2 regions of the Peribacillus simplex NBRC 15720 genome follow, and region 2 is predicted to be linked to the other one. Evidence: a T-box and tRNA genes for the amino acid it is inferred to sense, from the RefSeq annotation. Region 2 holds a T-box; the other holds one or more tRNA genes.

Region 1 (7,836 bases), 1.0 Mb from region 2:
TGGGACAGATGATTGGGGTGAAGTCGTAACAAGGTAGCCGTATCGGAAGGTGCGGCTGGATCACCTCCTTTCTAAGGATAATTACGAGAGCGCTTTTGTTTTGTTCAGTTTTGAATGAGTAATTCATTCAAATAGGAAAGACAAACATCACGATGTGATGGATTCTTTCTGCTTTGTTCCTTGAAAACTAGATAATAGATAGAAGGCAATTAATTTTTTTCAAAGCATCTGTAAGATCTTTTTTAACGGTTAAGTTAGAAAGGGCGCACGGTGGATGCCTTGGCACTAGGAGCCGATGAAGGACGGGACTAACACCGATATGCTTCGGGGAGCTGTAAGTAAGCTTTGATCCGGAGATTTCCGAATGGGGAAACCCACTGTTCGTAATGGAACAGTATCTTTACCTGAATACATAGGGTACTGAAGGCAGACCCGGGGAACTGAAACATCTAAGTACCCGGAGGAAGAGAAAGCAAATGCGATTTCCTGAGTAGCGGCGAGCGAAACGGAATTAGCCCAAACCAAGAGGCTTGCCTCTTGGGGTTGTAGGACACTCAACATGGAGTTACAAAGGAACGGGGTAAATGAAGTGATCTGGAAAGGTCCGTCAAAGAAGGTAAAAACCCTGTAGTTGAAACTTCGTTCCCTCCTGAGTGGATCCTGAGTACGGCGGGACACGAGAAATCCCGTCGGAAGCAGGGAGGACCATCTCCCAAGGCTAAATACTCCCTAGTGACCGATAGTGAACCAGTACCGTGAGGGAAAGGTGAAAAGCACCCCGGAAGGGGAGTGAAATAGATCCTGAAACCGTGTGCCTACAAGTAGTCAAAGCCCGTTAATGGGTAATGGCGTGCCTTTTGTAGAATGAACCGGCGAGTTACGATTTCATGCGAGGTTAAGTTGATAAGACGGAGCCGCAGCGAAAGCGAGTCTGAATAGGGCGAATGAGTATGAGGTCGTAGACCCGAAACCAGGTGATCTACCCATGTCCAGGGTGAAGTTCAGGTAACACTGAATGGAGGCCCGAACCCACGCACGTTGAAAAGTGCGGGGATGAGGTGTGGGTAGCGGAGAAATTCCAATCGAACCTGGAGATAGCTGGTTCTCTCCGAAATAGCTTTAGGGCTAGCCTCAAGATGAGAGTATTGGAGGTAGAGCACTGATTGGACTAGGGGCCCCCAACGGGTTACCGAATTCAGTCAAACTCCGAATGCCAAATACTTATTCTTGGGAGTCAGACTGCGAGTGATAAGATCCGTAGTCGAAAGGGAAACAGCCCAGACCACCAGCTAAGGTCCCAAAGTATACGTTAAGTGGAAAAGGATGTGGAGTTGCTTAGACAACCAGGATGTTGGCTCAGAAGCAGCCACCATTTAAAGAGTGCGTAATAGCTCACTGGTCGAGTGACTCCGCGCCGAAAATGTACCGGGGCTAAACGTATCACCGAAGCTGTGGATTGACACCGTATGGTGTCGATGGTAGGAGAGCGTTCTAAGGGCGTTGAAGTCAGACCGGAAGGACTGGTGGAGCGCTTAGAAGTGAGAATGCCGGTATGAGTAGCGAAAGAAGGGTGAGAATCCCTTCCACCGAATGCCTAAGGTTTCCTGAGGAAGGCTCGTCCGCTCAGGGTTAGTCGGGACCTAAGCCGAGGCCGAAAGGCGTAGGCGATGGACAACAGGTTGATATTCCTGTACCACCTATACATCGTTTGAACGATGGGGGGACGCAGAAGGATAGGGTAAGCGCGCTGTTGGATATGCGCGTCCAAGCAGTTAGGCCGGAAACGAGGCAAATCCCGTTTCCATTAAGGCGGAGCTGTGATGGCGAGGGAAATATAGTACCGAAGTTCCTGATTCCACGCTGCCAAGAAAAGCCTCTAGTGAGATGTAAGGTGCCCGTACCGCAAACCGACACAGGTAGGCGAGGAGAGAATCCTAAGGTGTGCGAGAGAACTCTCGTTAAGGAACTCGGCAAAATGACCCCGTAACTTCGGGAGAAGGGGTGCTTTTTAGGGTGAATAGCCCAGAAAAGCCGCAGTGAATAGGCCCAGGCGACTGTTTAGCAAAAACACAGGTCTCTGCGAAGCCGCAAGGCGAAGTATAGGGGCTGACACCTGCCCGGTGCTGGAAGGTTAAGGGGAGAGGTTAGCGCAAGCGAAGCTTTGAACCGAAGCCCCAGTAAACGGCGGCCGTAACTATAACGGTCCTAAGGTAGCGAAATTCCTTGTCGGGTAAGTTCCGACCCGCACGAAAGGTGTAACGATCTGGGCACTGTCTCAACGAGAGACTCGGTGAAATTATAGTACCTGTGAAGATGCAGGTTACCCGCGACAGGACGGAAAGACCCCGTGGAGCTTTACTGCAGCCTGATATTGAATTTTGGTACAGCTTGTACAGGATAGGTAGGAGCCTGAGAAGCCGGAGCGCTAGCTTCGGTGGAGGCGTTGGTGGGATACTACCCTGGCTGTATTGAAATTCTAACCCGCGCCCCTTATCGGGGTGGGAGACAGTGTCAGGTGGGCAGTTTGACTGGGGCGGTCGCCTCCTAAAGAGTAACGGAGGCGCCCAAAGGTTCCCTCAGAATGGTTGGAAATCATTCGTAGAGTGTAAAGGCACAAGGGAGCTTGACTGCGAGACCTACAAGTCGAGCAGGGACGAAAGTCGGGCTTAGTGATCCGGTGGTTCCGCATGGAAGGGCCATCGCTCAACGGATAAAAGCTACCCCGGGGATAACAGGCTTATCTCCCCCAAGAGTCCACATCGACGGGGAGGTTTGGCACCTCGATGTCGGCTCATCGCATCCTGGGGCTGTAGTCGGTCCCAAGGGTTGGGCTGTTCGCCCATTAAAGCGGTACGCGAGCTGGGTTCAGAACGTCGTGAGACAGTTCGGTCCCTATCCGTCGCGGGCGCAGGAAATTTGAGAGGAGCTGTCCTTAGTACGAGAGGACCGGGATGGACGCACCGCTGGTGTACCAGTTGTCTTGCCAAAGGCATAGCTGGGTAGCTACGTGCGGACGGGATAAGTGCTGAAAGCATCTAAGCATGAAGCCCCCCTCAAGATGAGATTTCCCATGGCGCAAGCTAGTAAGATCCCTGAAAGATGATCAGGTTGATAGGTCAGAGGTGGAAGCGTGGCGACATGTGGAGCTGACTGATACTAATAGATCGAGGACTTAACCAACGCTTTAAAAAAATGAAATACCTTCTTATTATCTAGTTTTGAAGGAATGAAAATTTCTTCTTGCATTTTCTCAAAAAGACGTTATAATAATATATGTCTTGAAAAAATGTTAACATTGTTTGGTGACGATAGCGAAGAGGTCACACCCGTTCCCATTCCGAACACGGCAGTTAAGCTCTTCAGCGCCGATGGTAGTTGGGGGTTTCCCCCTGTGAGAGTAGGACGTCGCCAAGCAGGTTTTATATGGAGGATTAGCTCAGCTGGGAGAGCATCTGCCTTACAAGCAGAGGGTCGGCGGTTCGATCCCGTCATCCTCCACCATTTTACACCTGCCGGTGTAGCTCAACTGGTAGAGCAACTGACTTGTAATCAGTAGGTTGGGGGTTCAAGTCCTCTTGCCGGCACCATTTTAAGATAGTACAAGCACGAGCCATTAGCTCAGTTGGTAGAGCATCTGACTTTTAATCAGAGGGTCGAAGGTTCGAATCCTTCATGGCTCACCATTTTATATGCGGGTGTGGCGGAATTGGCAGACGCACCAGACTTAGGATCTGGCGCCGCAAGGCGTGGGGGTTCAAGTCCCTTCACCCGCATCTTTCATGCGGAAGTAGTTCAGTGGTAGAATACAACCTTGCCAAGGTTGGGGTCGCGGGTTCGAATCCCGTCTTCCGCTCCACTTTTCGTATGTGCCGGGGTGGCGGAACTGGCAGACGCACAGGACTTAAAATCCTGCGGTAGGTGACTACCGTACCGGTTCGATTCCGGTCCTCGGCACCATCTTAATATGCGCCCGTAGCTCAATTGGATAGAGCATCTGACTACGAATCAGAAGGTTGTAGGTTCGACTCCCGCCGGGCGCACCATGTTTTTATTGCGGGAAGTAGCTCAGCTTGGTAGAGCACTTGGTTTGGGACCAAGGGGTCGCAGGTTCGAATCCTGTCTTCCCGACCACGTGATTTTTAATGAATGGGGCCTTAGCTCAGCTGGGAGAGCGCCTGCCTTGCACGCAGGAGGTCAGCGGTTCGATCCCGCTAGGCTCCACCATTTTTCAATCAGATACTTATATTATATTGGCGGTGTAGCTCAGCTGGCTAGAGCGTACGGTTCATACCCGTGAGGTCGGGGGTTCGATCCCCTCCGCCGCTACCAATAAATATAAGGACCTTTAGCTCAGCTGGTTAGAGCAGACGGCTCATAACCGTCCGGTCGTAGGTTCGAGTCCTACAAGGTCCACCATATTCATTTTTTTAAAGCCGTGGAGGTATACCCAAGTTCGGCTGAAGGGATCGGTCTTGAAAACCGACAGGGGAGTCAAATCCCGCGGGGGTTCGAATCCCTCTACCTCCTCCATTTTTTTAAAAAGCAGCAAGTTGTTTTGAAACAGCCTTACATAAAGGAAGCGGACGAAACAATATACACGAAAACTTGATGCGAATCGTTTCATTATTACCGTCGCGGGGTGGAGCAGTCCGGTAGCTCGTCGGGCTCATAACCCGAAGGTCGCAGGTTCAAATCCTGTCCCCGCAATTATTAGGTCCCGTGGTGTAGCGGTTAACATGCCTGCCTGTCACGCAGGAGATCGCGGGTTCGATTCCCGTCGGGACCGCCATTCTTTAAATTCAATACATTTGTGGCTCAGTAGCTCAGTCGGTAGAGCAAAGGACTGAAAATCCTTGTGTCGGCGGTTCGATTCCGTCCTGAGCCACCATATCTTATAATATTACGGCGGTTGTGGCGAAGTGGTTAACGCACCTGATTGTGGTTCAGGCATTCGTGGGTTCGATTCCCATCAGTCGCCCCATTTCGCGGGTGTAGTTTAGTGGTAAAACCTCAGCCTTCCAAGCTGATGATGAGGGTTCGATTCCCTTCACCCGCTCCAAATATGGGCCTATAGCTCAGCTGGTTAGAGCGCACGCCTGATAAGCGTGAGGTCGATGGTTCGAGTCCATTTAGGCCCACCATATTCATATTGTTCCGCAGTAGCTCAGTGGTAGAGCATTCGGCTGTTAACCGAACGGTCGTAGGTTCGAGTCCTACCTGCGGAGCCATGGGGAAGTACTCAAGAGGCTGAAGAGGCGCCCCTGCTAAGGGTGTAGGTCGCGCGAGCGGCGCGAGGGTTCAAATCCCTCCTTCTCCGCCAGTTGGCCCGTTGGTCAAGCGGTTAAGACACCGCCCTTTCACGGCGGTAACACGGGTTCGAATCCCGTACGGGTCATAACAAAAAGGGAAGCATACATTCATGTATGCTTCTTTTTTTCATTTCTTTTCATTGATATAACTATCTTTTTGTTTATAGGGAATGTCTCCAAGATTGGATTCTATATTTTCTTCTTTCAGTGTATCTTCATATTCCTTTTGCTTTTTGTTCGGTATATCCACTCTATTTTTTCCTTCGATATCATTTGCGGCAAATCCTTCATAGTCTTCAGGAAATCCGTTCGTTTCATCCTCGGTTTTATAAAGATCATTATAATTGCCATGATCGCCGGTATAATCAGATGGCGTTTCGGATGTACCGAATTTGGCAACTTCACCAAAGCTATCTTCTTTATCAACTATTTCGATTCCATGACGATTTTCAAAATGATCACCCTTGGATGGAATCAGTATATCCTCTTCCACTGGCCTTTCTTGTGAAAGTGGCCGTTCTGGGGCATGCTCGACACAGTAGAGGGTGCTTGGGATCGCTTCTAGCCTCTCGATGGGGATTTCCATATTACAGGTTTTACAACGGCCATACGAACCTTCTGTTATGGCTTTCAAAGCTTCATCGATTTTCTCCATTTCGGATTGTGCATGCTCATCGAGTGCTTGATTCCGTTCCATCTCGAATAATTCGGTTCCTAGGTCAGCAGGATGATTATCATAGGATGATAATTCCCCTACCGATTCCGTCTGGCTTTTATCCAGAACGGATTGTTCATCATTTTGAATTCGATTACTTAGCTCATTTTTTTCTTGAAGCAGTTCATTTTTGAATTTTTGCGTTTGTTGTTTTGTTGCCATATCCGATTCACTCCTTTTAAAATCCAAATCTCATTTTTTATTGGTAAGATGGTTGTATTATCTATTACCCAAATCGGAGTATAGGAAAACAATATGGAACGATGATAGGAAAAAGGACTGAGCGGATGAGCTCAGTCCTTGGAGATTATATAAGATAGCTGATGAATAATCCAATGGCCATGAGTAAGCCAAAGAAGGTGTTCGTTTGGGCCGTGGCTTTCATTGCTGGCACCATCGTGATCGGCTGCGTTTTACCTACGAAGCCTTTGATTGCGGCCATGGCTTTTGGGATGCTTAGGAAGGCAAGGAGAATCCATGCCGTTACGCTACCAGTAAGGACTAGTCCAACAAGCCATAGATAAGAGAAGGCGAACATGATTGCCATGAATGTCAGGGCGTTTTTCCTGCCCATCACTACTGGCATCGTTTTTCGGCCATGTGCCTTATCCCCATCATGGTCACGTAGGTTATTGGATAAGTTGATCAACCCGACCAATATTCCACTTGGAATGGCAATTAAGATGGCTGTTGAAGAAACAAAACCGGTTTGAATGAAAAAGGCGATCAGAATTATCAAAAAGCCCATGAACAATCCAGAAAAAAGTTCCCCGAATGGTGTATATGAAATGGGCAGGGGACCGCCTGTATAAAGATAGCCGACAAGCATGCAAACCAGTCCTACTGCAGCAAGCCACCAAGATGATGCGGCACAGATATAGATGCCTAGTAACAAGGCGATGGCATACATGCCAAGGGCCAAGGTCATGATTAGTTTGGGGGTCATCCCATGACGGACGATCCCGCCGCCGATGCCTACGGATTCCTCTGTATCCAAGCCTCTCTTGAAATCATAGTATTCATTGAATAAATTGGTTGCAGCTTGAATCAGGATACTTGCAATCATCATGGCAGCGAATAGTAACCAATTCACTCCATCTTCCAAAAGTGCAATCACAGTTCCAAGTAAAACTGGGACAAAAGCTGCGGTTAGTGTATGTGGACGAATTAACTCCCACCAAATCTTCCAGGTCCGTTTAAGGGGAAGTCCGTCATATTCTGTTTGCATTATTTCTCTCCTCAAAATCATTATTGGTTCTCTCGAAATTATAACAAATATTGAAATGTTGCACAAAAGGTTATCCTAATAAATACAGGAAAAGTGGGTAAGGGTGATAATAGGAATTAATGGATGATCAATTTCCAAAATCAAGGATATTTCTCTACATTCGCTAAGATTCATATAATAAGGAAAAAAGCAGGAAAGAATCGTTCGGTAAAGGGGCGTTTTATTGACATGAGGTTGAATGGAGGTGTATCTTTAAATAGGTTAAAAAGCTTTTAAAATGTACATTTGGGGGGATTTTTTTGGCTATCTCAGAGGAAACTGAACAGTTTCAGGGACTGGCTTCAGCTATACAAAAGGCGAAGGACTTGAATGATCAAGTTCTATTCAGTCATATTAAGAAAATTAATTGCAACAACCCCCTTTCATTTTATCAAGCTGGAAGAGAACGGTACGCGGGTGAACGCTTTTTCTGGGAGGACCCTGCAAAGGAAATAACCATCACCGGTTTAGGCAATGTTAAGAAACTCAAAGCGGCATCGAATGCCGAACGTTATAGAGAAGTCGAAAAGAGCTGGATCAAACTG
Region 2 (7,836 bases):
TGGGAAATTCTTGATTCTTTTAGATGAATCGGAAACCGTATCAGCACAAGAAAGCGTAACTTCCAATTATACTGACGAACTACGAGCAGAGAACCCGCTTAAAACAGGGGTGGTGAACAATCCGGACCCAAACCTTTTTCCTGAAACAACAGCGAATGCCTATCAAACAAGGGAAGTCGAAGCACAGCCAGGAAGAAGCGAAGAACTTCACGGAAATTCTGCCAACATCTTTGAAAATAAAGAGCTAGATACGAAGCCAGCTCAAGAAAGGGAAATCAGGGGGAACTCCACCGGAAAATATAAGGTGCAAAAGCCATGGGATTATGAAGGGACACTAGCAAGCGACCCTCATGCAGACCCGTTTTCTTCCGATACTGACAAAGCCCTGGATACTCAAGGATCACTGGATCAGACCGTGAGCACGAATGCTCTAAGTGATCAGCAAGAGGAAGGCTTGAAGGATGAATACATCAAAAATCGAATTAATACCGATAATCTGTAAGAACAAAAATAACGGCCTGAACAAGGCTGTTCAAACTGTAGACAAACTAGATGAAAATCGAGTTTGTCTACAGTTTCTTTATGGCCTGTACAATTTGGACGTTGATTTTGATTTCAGGCACCGCAATCCGCGGGCGGTCCGGCCCCCGGATTGCACCTGTGGGGTCTCCTCACGCTTGTCCCGCAGGAGTCTCGCACCTTCCTCCAACTTTGTTATAACATTTAGATAGAAATCCATACCTGAGGAGTTGAAGATTTTTACTTTGGGTCAGTTGGTTCGGAGACATCTTTGATGAATGGTATATTTTCGCCCCCCTTTTATCTACAAAACGAACTTTCTGAACCAGGCTGTTATTTTTTAAGAAACCCTTTAGGAAAAGGGTTTCCTCGTTCATTATCAGGAATTCTCAATAGACTATTTGCTTGTTTATTGATAAAGCCGCAAGGTATAATGACAAAGGAATTTTATTTTAAGTAGAGTAACAAGGAGGGGGAGAAACATGGAAAAAAACGTATATGGTGTTTTTGACTCTAATCCGGAACTACTTGCTGCAATTCAAGACTTAAAAGCTAAAGGCGTGTCTGGCACCCAAATGACAGTGGCAGCTGATATAAAAAAAGATGTGCAGCTTGGAAATGAACATACGGATTTACTGATCATCGCCAATCAGGATAAGGAGGACACTCTTTTTTTAAGAATCTTCCACTACTTCACAGATGAAGGATCTGGAGATTTACGCAGCTTTTTCACGAAATACGGCTACTCTTTTGCTGAGACAAAAGCGATGCTTCAAGAAGTGAGCGCAAAAAAATTCTTCTTGCTGCTCGATGAAGAAGTCTCCATCGAAGAACTGAAGGCTGGCGTAGCGAAATTAAAAAAATAACAGCCTTTGAAGGCTGTTATTTTTTTAATCCTGCTTCGAGGGCAGTGATCATTTCCTGTTTTTCCTGCTCAGATGAATTTTGCCAGATGACCTCGAATAATACTCCCAATCCAGGAAGCATTTTTTCCTCGCCATTTTGTATGGCATCGACAATCGTGTCTTCCAGCTGATCTTGCGAATTTCCAGATACATTTTGGATGATCGCATTACGTAAGTTTAAATTCATAATTATTCCTCCTCTAACACATAATGACTGACAGTAATAGCATTTCACAAACTCGCATGCAATATGTATGTAAATTGCGTTATAATAGGAAAATCAGTGTGAAGTTAAAGGAGCGTTTACCCTTGAAATATATCGAATCCGTAAAAAACCCTCAAGTTAAGCAATGGAAAAAACTTTTGACGAAAAAAGAACGAGATAAAACAGGGAAATATTTAGTCGAGGGTTTTCACCTAGTTGAAGAAGCCCTAAAAGAAGAAATTGTCTTGGAAGTGATCATCAATGAAGAAACTGAAATGCCTGCACATTTTAAGGTGGAAGGCACAGAACTCATTTATGTGAAAAATGATATTATGAAGGCGATTTGCGATACCGAAGCCCCGCAGGGAATCGCCGCGGTTTGTGAACAGAAATCAACTAGCATGGCGTCCATAAATCCGGATAAACTATTGTTGATCGATGCCGTCCAAGATCCGGGGAATATTGGAACGATGATCAGGACAGCTGATGCAGCTGGAATCGATGCGGTCATTCTTGGCGAAGGGTGTGCTGACTTGTATAATCCCAAAGTAGTCCGTTCGACGCAAGGGAGCCTCTTCCATATGCCTGTCATTAAAGGTAACCTTTCCGAAATCATCGATGAGCTGAAGCAAAGCGGCACTCCGGTTTATGGCACGGCATTAGAAGGCGCATCACCATTTGAAGAAGTGGAAAAGTCTTCCCGTTTTGCCCTGCTGGTCGGTAATGAAGGCCAAGGAGTATCGAAGGAATTACTGGAGAAGACGACTAAAAACCTTTATATTCCCATCTACGGAAAAAGCGAATCATTGAATGTGGGGATTGCTGCCGGGATTTTAATGTACCATTTACGAAAATCGATTTGAAACGGCCGAAGAATTATAATATAATAAAACAGAATTTTATAATGAAAACAACGATGACAAAGAGTAGTAGCTTAAGTTAACCATATCCAGGGAAAAAATGCCTTGACTGAAAGCATTTTTATGGCACTGCTTAAGGGAATTCACCTTTCGAGTTGGCATTGGGAAGACAGGATGTCCGAAAAATGTTCCGGTGAAGAGCCGTTATTTTTAATGAAGTGAGTGCATAAGTTTTTTTGTTTGTGCACTAATAAGGGTGGTACCGCGATACATAAACCTCGTCCCTTTAGGGATCGGGGTTTTTTTGTGTTCATTTTTACAAAAGGAAAATAAAGGAGGAAGACATGATGCAGGAACGATTACTAGAACTGCAGGAAGAAGCGTTGCAAAAAGTTGCCGCCGCTTCCGAATTAAAAGAACTGAATGAAGTCCGTGTTGCTTATTTAGGGAAAAAAGGGCCAATCACTGAGGTATTGCGCGGCATGGGTAAATTATCTGCCGAAGAACGCCCGAAAATCGGGGCACTAGCCAATGATGTACGGGAAGCGATCGCAACAAAGATCGAGGAGAAACAAAAAACACTTGAAACTGCGGCAGTCAATGCAAAGCTAGCAACTGAAACGATTGACGTCACACTTCCAGGACGTCCGGTAAACAAGGGAAATCTTCACCCATTAACACGTGTTGTGGAAGAAATCGAAGACTTATTCATTGGTATGGGTTATACCGTTGCGGAAGGTCCTGAAGTTGAAAGTGACTACTACAACTTCGAGGCACTTAACTTGCCAAAAAGCCATCCGGCACGTGATATGCAGGATTCCTTCTACATCACGGATGAAATCCTTATGCGTACGCACACTTCACCTGTTCAAGCCAGAACGATGGAAAAACATAAAGGTCAAGGTCCTGTTAAAATCATTTGCCCAGGAAAAGTATATCGCCGTGATAACGATGATGCTACACACTCCCATCAATTCCAGCAAATTGAGGGCTTGGTCATCGATGAGAACATCAGCATGAGCGACCTGAAAGGAACGCTTGACGTATTTGCGAAAAAAGTATTCGGGCAAGACCGTGAAATCCGTCTTCGTCCAAGTTTCTTCCCATTTACGGAGCCTTCCGTCGAAGTGGATATTTCTTGTAAAATCTGCGGTGGTAAAGGCTGCAGCGTATGTAAACAAACAGGCTGGATCGAAGTGCTTGGCGGCGGGATCGTTCATCCGAACGTCCTTGAAATGGCTGGCTTCGATTCCAAGAAATACTCCGGATTCGCATTTGGAATCGGCGTGGAACGAATTGCCATGTTGAAATACGGTGTGGACGATATCCGTCATTTCTATACGAATGATGTTCGATTCTTAAAACAATTCAACCATCACGAAGCATAAATTTTTATTTTAAAAAGGAGGACCTACCATGTTTGTGTCATATAAATGGTTACAAGATTATGTTGACCTTTCAGGCATCAATGCGACGGAGCTAGCTGACAAAATCACGAAAAGCGGCATTGAGGTTGAAGGGGTAGAAAAGAAAAGTGAAGGGCTAAAAGGAGTCGTCATCGGGCATGTCATTGAACGTGAACAGCATCCAAATGCGGATAAATTGAATAAATGCCAAGTTGATATCGGGGCCGAAAATCCCGTTCAGATCATCTGTGGAGCACCGAATGTCGATAAAGGCCAAAAAGTCGCAGTCGCTACTGTTGGCGCAGTCCTTCCAGGTAATTTCAAAATCAAGAAAGCGAAACTTCGCGGAGAGGAATCGCACGGGATGATTTGCTCTCTTCAAGAATTGGGCTTCGAATCCAAGCTCGTTTCCAAGGATTACGCTACAGGTATCTTCGTCTTCCCAAATGATGTGGAAGTAGGGAAAGATGCATTGGAGGAACTTGGTTTAAGTGATGAAGTGCTGGAACTTGGGCTGACTCCAAACCGTTCCGACGCATTGAGCATGCTTGGTGTTGCATACGAAGTGGGAGCCATTCTAGGCCGTGAAGTGAAATGGCCGGTTGTCGAGAAAGTAGAGGCAGCTGAAAAAGCATCAGATTATATCAGTGTCAAAGTGGAAGCGAAAGAAGATAACCCGGTATACATTGCTAAAATCATCAAGGATGTTAAGGTAGGACCCTCACCGCTTTGGATGCAGACTCGGTTGATGTCTGCAGGTATCCGTCCTCATAATAATGTGGTGGATATCACGAACTACATTTTACTTGAATACGGTCAACCGCTTCATGCCTTTGATTATGACCGCTTTGGTTCAAAGGAAATCGTCATCCGCAGAGCGAAGGATGCTGAAAAAATCGTAACTTTGGATGAAACGGAACGCGCTTTGACACCTGACCATTTAGTGATCACAAATGGCAGCGAGCCTGTTGCGATAGCTGGTGTGATGGGCGGAGCGGATTCCGAAGTGAAAAATGATACGACGAACATCATTATTGAAAGTGCATATTTTGCAGGTACAGTAGTTCGTAAAGCTTCAAAGGACCATGGATTACGCAGTGAAGCTAGTGCCCGTTTTGAAAAAGGCGTCGACCCGGCCCGTGTTCGTGAAGCTGGAGAACGTGCTGCACAATTGATTGCACAATATGCAGGCGGAACAGTCTTACAAGGAGCAGCAGAAGTTGACGAATTGACAATGGAACCTGCGGTCATTAGCATCACTCTTGAAAAAATCAACACACTTCTTGGAACAAGCATGACCGTATCAGTTGTGGAATCGATCTTCAAGCGTCTGCAATTCGGCGTGGAACTTGACAATGAAACGTTCACAATCACAGTCCCGACGCGCCGTGGTGATATTACGATTGAGGCTGATTTAGTCGAAGAGGCTGCACGTTTATATGGATATGATAACATTCCCACTACACTGCCGATCGGTTCTGCTACCCCAGGCCAATTGACTGACTATCAAATTAAACGGCGGAAGGCACGACGTACACTTGAAGGCGCAGGCCTTTATCAAGCTGTGACCTATTCACTGACAAGCCAGGAAAAAGCGTCCCAATTCGCATTGGAAGCAAGAGAATCCATACGATTAGCAATGCCAATGAGTGAAGAAAGAAGCCAGCTGCGTTTAAGCATCGTGCCTCAATTGCTAGAAGTCGTGAAATATAACAATGCCCGCCAAATTGATTCACTGGCACTGTATGAAGTCGGTTCCGTATTCTTTAAGCGTGACGAACAAGAACTGCCTGAAGAAAAAGAACATATTGCTGGAGCAATCACTGGCTTATGGGAGTCACATCTATGGCAAGGTGAAAAGAAACCAGTGGATTTCTTTGTAGCCAAAGGCGTGATCGAAGCATTATTCGACACACTTGGATTAGCTGATCAAATCAGTTATCGCCAAGCGGAAATCAACGACATGCATCCAGGACGGACAGCGGAAGTAATATTGAATGGTGAAGTAATTGGCTTTATCGGCCAAGTGCACCCAACTGTCCAAAAAGACTTGGATATTAAAGAAACATACATTTTCGAACTTTCCTTAAAAGCATTGGCCGAAGCCGAAGTCGCGCCGATTGCGTACCAAACCATTCCGCGCTATCCATCAACAACACGCGATATCGCGCTCGTTGTGGATCAAGCTACGAAAGCCGGGGACATTCAGGATATTATTGAAGAAGCCGGTGGCAAACTGCTGAAGGAAGTAAGCATCTTCGACTTATACGAAGGTGAAAGAATGGAGGAAGGCAAGAAATCCATTGCCTACTCACTGAAATACTTCGATCCGGAACGTACTCTAACGGACGAGGACATTACAAAAGCACATGATAAAGTTCTTGAAGCCGTTAAAGAAAAAGCTGGCGCAGAACTAAGAGGATAAAACCAAAAGACAGCTCCCTGAATCTTGGGGAGCTGTCTTTTTGGATTTACGAGTAAACGGAACAAACTCACGAGTAAACCGCGTAAACTCACGAGTAAAAGGCGGCTGTTCCGAAAGATCAGCCGCTTTCTTCTATTTATGATATTTCTGTTGATATAGTCGCTTCGCTTTTTCTGTATTGGCGAAGTGGGTTTTCGTGAATTCGTGTAAGGAATCGATTCCTTTTTCATGAATCAACCTTGCGGCGGCTTCATCGACTGCAAATCCGGCACCTTTTGGGATTTTGAATCCGGCTTTTTCACTCAGCAAGTCAAAGCGTTTGACGAATGCATATCGGGCCAGGATGGATGCGGCTGCTACTCCAAGGTGAATGCCTTCCGCTTTTGTACATAGATAGGTGGCATTAGCTTGGAATAGTTCTTGCCCTTTTAGGTAATTGAAAAATACCTCTGGTTGAGCGAATTGATCAATAAGGACCGCTTCCGCTTGTTCCGGCTGGATTTTTTGAATGAGATTCTTGATTGCTTGGTTATGGAGGAGTCCCTTCATTTTTCCTTGTGACATTCCCTTTGCCTGCAGCGCATTATATTTCGGGTTGTCGCATGTAAGCAGGCTGAATGGCACTACATCCTTAATCTGTTTGGCAATTTCGATGATCTGTGGATCTTTCAGATTTTTGGAATCCTGGACACCAAGCTCCTTCAATAGGGCTAGTTGCTCCTTTTTTGCATAAACGGCTACGACGGTCATCGGGCCGAAATAGTCTCCTGTTCCGACCTCATCGGAACCAATCACTGACATGGTTCCGATATTTGCAGGTGGCGAATATCGATGGACGTTGACTGATGCAGATGATGCCGTTTTTTTCTTTGGAGCCGCAGCAGTGGTGCCTTTTTGCCACTTTACCGCTTCTAGTTCGGCATTCTTACCCTGAAAAAGTACCTTTCCGGATTTATAGGCGGTCACCGTACATAGCGGCGGTTTGGCGGAAAAGATGCTCCCCGGGGGAAGCTTGGCGGCCAAGGATGAAGAATAATGGGACTTCATCGCCTTTATTTGTTCAGGACTGATAAGTAAAACAACATGGGACATAATGGGTAAGCTCCTAACTTCATTTTGTTTATTGGGTAATCTTCTTCCTAAATTCGATTTCGTTTGACAAATTATTGAAATTTTTATGCAAGAAATGACGATGTACTCTCTTTCGTGACGAAAAACTTCATGATATGATAGAATTAGGATTGTTTAGATTGGGGGCATCATTTTGTCAGACGATAAACGAAATAAAACAACAGTTGATATATACGGACAACCATATACAATCGTCGGCACAGAAAGCGCAAGTCATATGCGCCTGGTCGCTTCAATGGTTGACGAAAAAATGAGAGAGATCAGGATGAAAAATCGATACTTGGATACAAGTAAGCTAGCAGTGCTAACGGCCGTAAATACCGTCCACGAATATATTAAATTAAAAGATGAATTAGACCAGCTTCAACTGGAATTAAAGAGAGAG

Evidence for each region. A T-box is a leader RNA that pairs with one kind of tRNA and senses whether it is charged. The one in region 2 lies ahead of pheS (phenylalanine--tRNA ligase subunit alpha), so its partner is inferred to be a tRNA-Phe.
Region 1: it has a tRNA-Phe gene. The T-box ahead of pheS (phenylalanine--tRNA ligase subunit alpha) is inferred to sense a tRNA for this amino acid. The anticodon was not compared.

What each region holds. Positions count from the first base shown of each region.
Region 1 is NZ_CP017704.1:3,156,713-3,164,548, forward strand. Features, by position in the region: rRNA gene BS1321_RS15125 (16S ribosomal RNA) at 1-71, shown strand, start outside; rRNA gene BS1321_RS15130 (23S ribosomal RNA) at 248-3,180, shown strand; rRNA gene rrf (5S ribosomal RNA) at 3,299-3,414, shown strand; tRNA gene BS1321_RS15140 (tRNA-Val) at 3,426-3,501, shown strand; tRNA gene BS1321_RS15145 (tRNA-Thr) at 3,512-3,587, shown strand; tRNA gene BS1321_RS15150 (tRNA-Lys) at 3,608-3,683, shown strand; tRNA gene BS1321_RS15155 (tRNA-Leu) at 3,692-3,773, shown strand; tRNA gene BS1321_RS15160 (tRNA-Gly) at 3,782-3,856, shown strand; tRNA gene BS1321_RS15165 (tRNA-Leu) at 3,869-3,957, shown strand; tRNA gene BS1321_RS15170 (tRNA-Arg) at 3,967-4,043, shown strand; tRNA gene BS1321_RS15175 (tRNA-Pro) at 4,055-4,131, shown strand; tRNA gene BS1321_RS15180 (tRNA-Ala) at 4,149-4,224, shown strand; tRNA gene BS1321_RS15185 (tRNA-Met) at 4,253-4,329, shown strand; tRNA gene BS1321_RS15190 (tRNA-Ile) at 4,340-4,416, shown strand; tRNA gene BS1321_RS15195 (tRNA-Ser) at 4,438-4,530, shown strand; tRNA gene BS1321_RS15200 (tRNA-Met) at 4,634-4,707, shown strand; tRNA gene BS1321_RS15205 (tRNA-Asp) at 4,714-4,789, shown strand; tRNA gene BS1321_RS15210 (tRNA-Phe) at 4,813-4,888, shown strand; tRNA gene BS1321_RS15215 (tRNA-His) at 4,906-4,981, shown strand; tRNA gene BS1321_RS15220 (tRNA-Gly) at 4,986-5,059, shown strand; tRNA gene BS1321_RS15225 (tRNA-Ile) at 5,065-5,141, shown strand; tRNA gene BS1321_RS15230 (tRNA-Asn) at 5,154-5,228, shown strand; tRNA gene BS1321_RS15235 (tRNA-Ser) at 5,230-5,320, shown strand; tRNA gene BS1321_RS15240 (tRNA-Glu) at 5,324-5,395, shown strand; gene BS1321_RS15245 (TraR/DksA C4-type zinc finger protein) at 5,437-6,186, opposite strand; gene BS1321_RS15250 (1,4-dihydroxy-2-naphthoate polyprenyltransferase) at 6,332-7,252, opposite strand; gene BS1321_RS15255 (isochorismate synthase) at 7,552-7,836, shown strand, end outside.
Region 2 is NZ_CP017704.1:4,155,708-4,163,543, forward strand. Features, by position in the region: gene BS1321_RS20055 (general stress protein) at 1-502, shown strand, start outside; gene BS1321_RS20065 (general stress protein) at 1,002-1,385, shown strand; gene sspI (small acid-soluble spore protein SspI) at 1,402-1,611, opposite strand; gene BS1321_RS20075 (TrmH family RNA methyltransferase) at 1,734-2,492, shown strand; T-box leader at 2,537-2,778, shown strand; gene pheS (phenylalanine--tRNA ligase subunit alpha) at 2,837-3,877, shown strand; gene pheT (phenylalanine--tRNA ligase subunit beta) at 3,906-6,320, shown strand; gene rnhC (ribonuclease HIII) at 6,453-7,412, opposite strand; gene zapA (cell division protein ZapA) at 7,585-7,836, shown strand, end outside.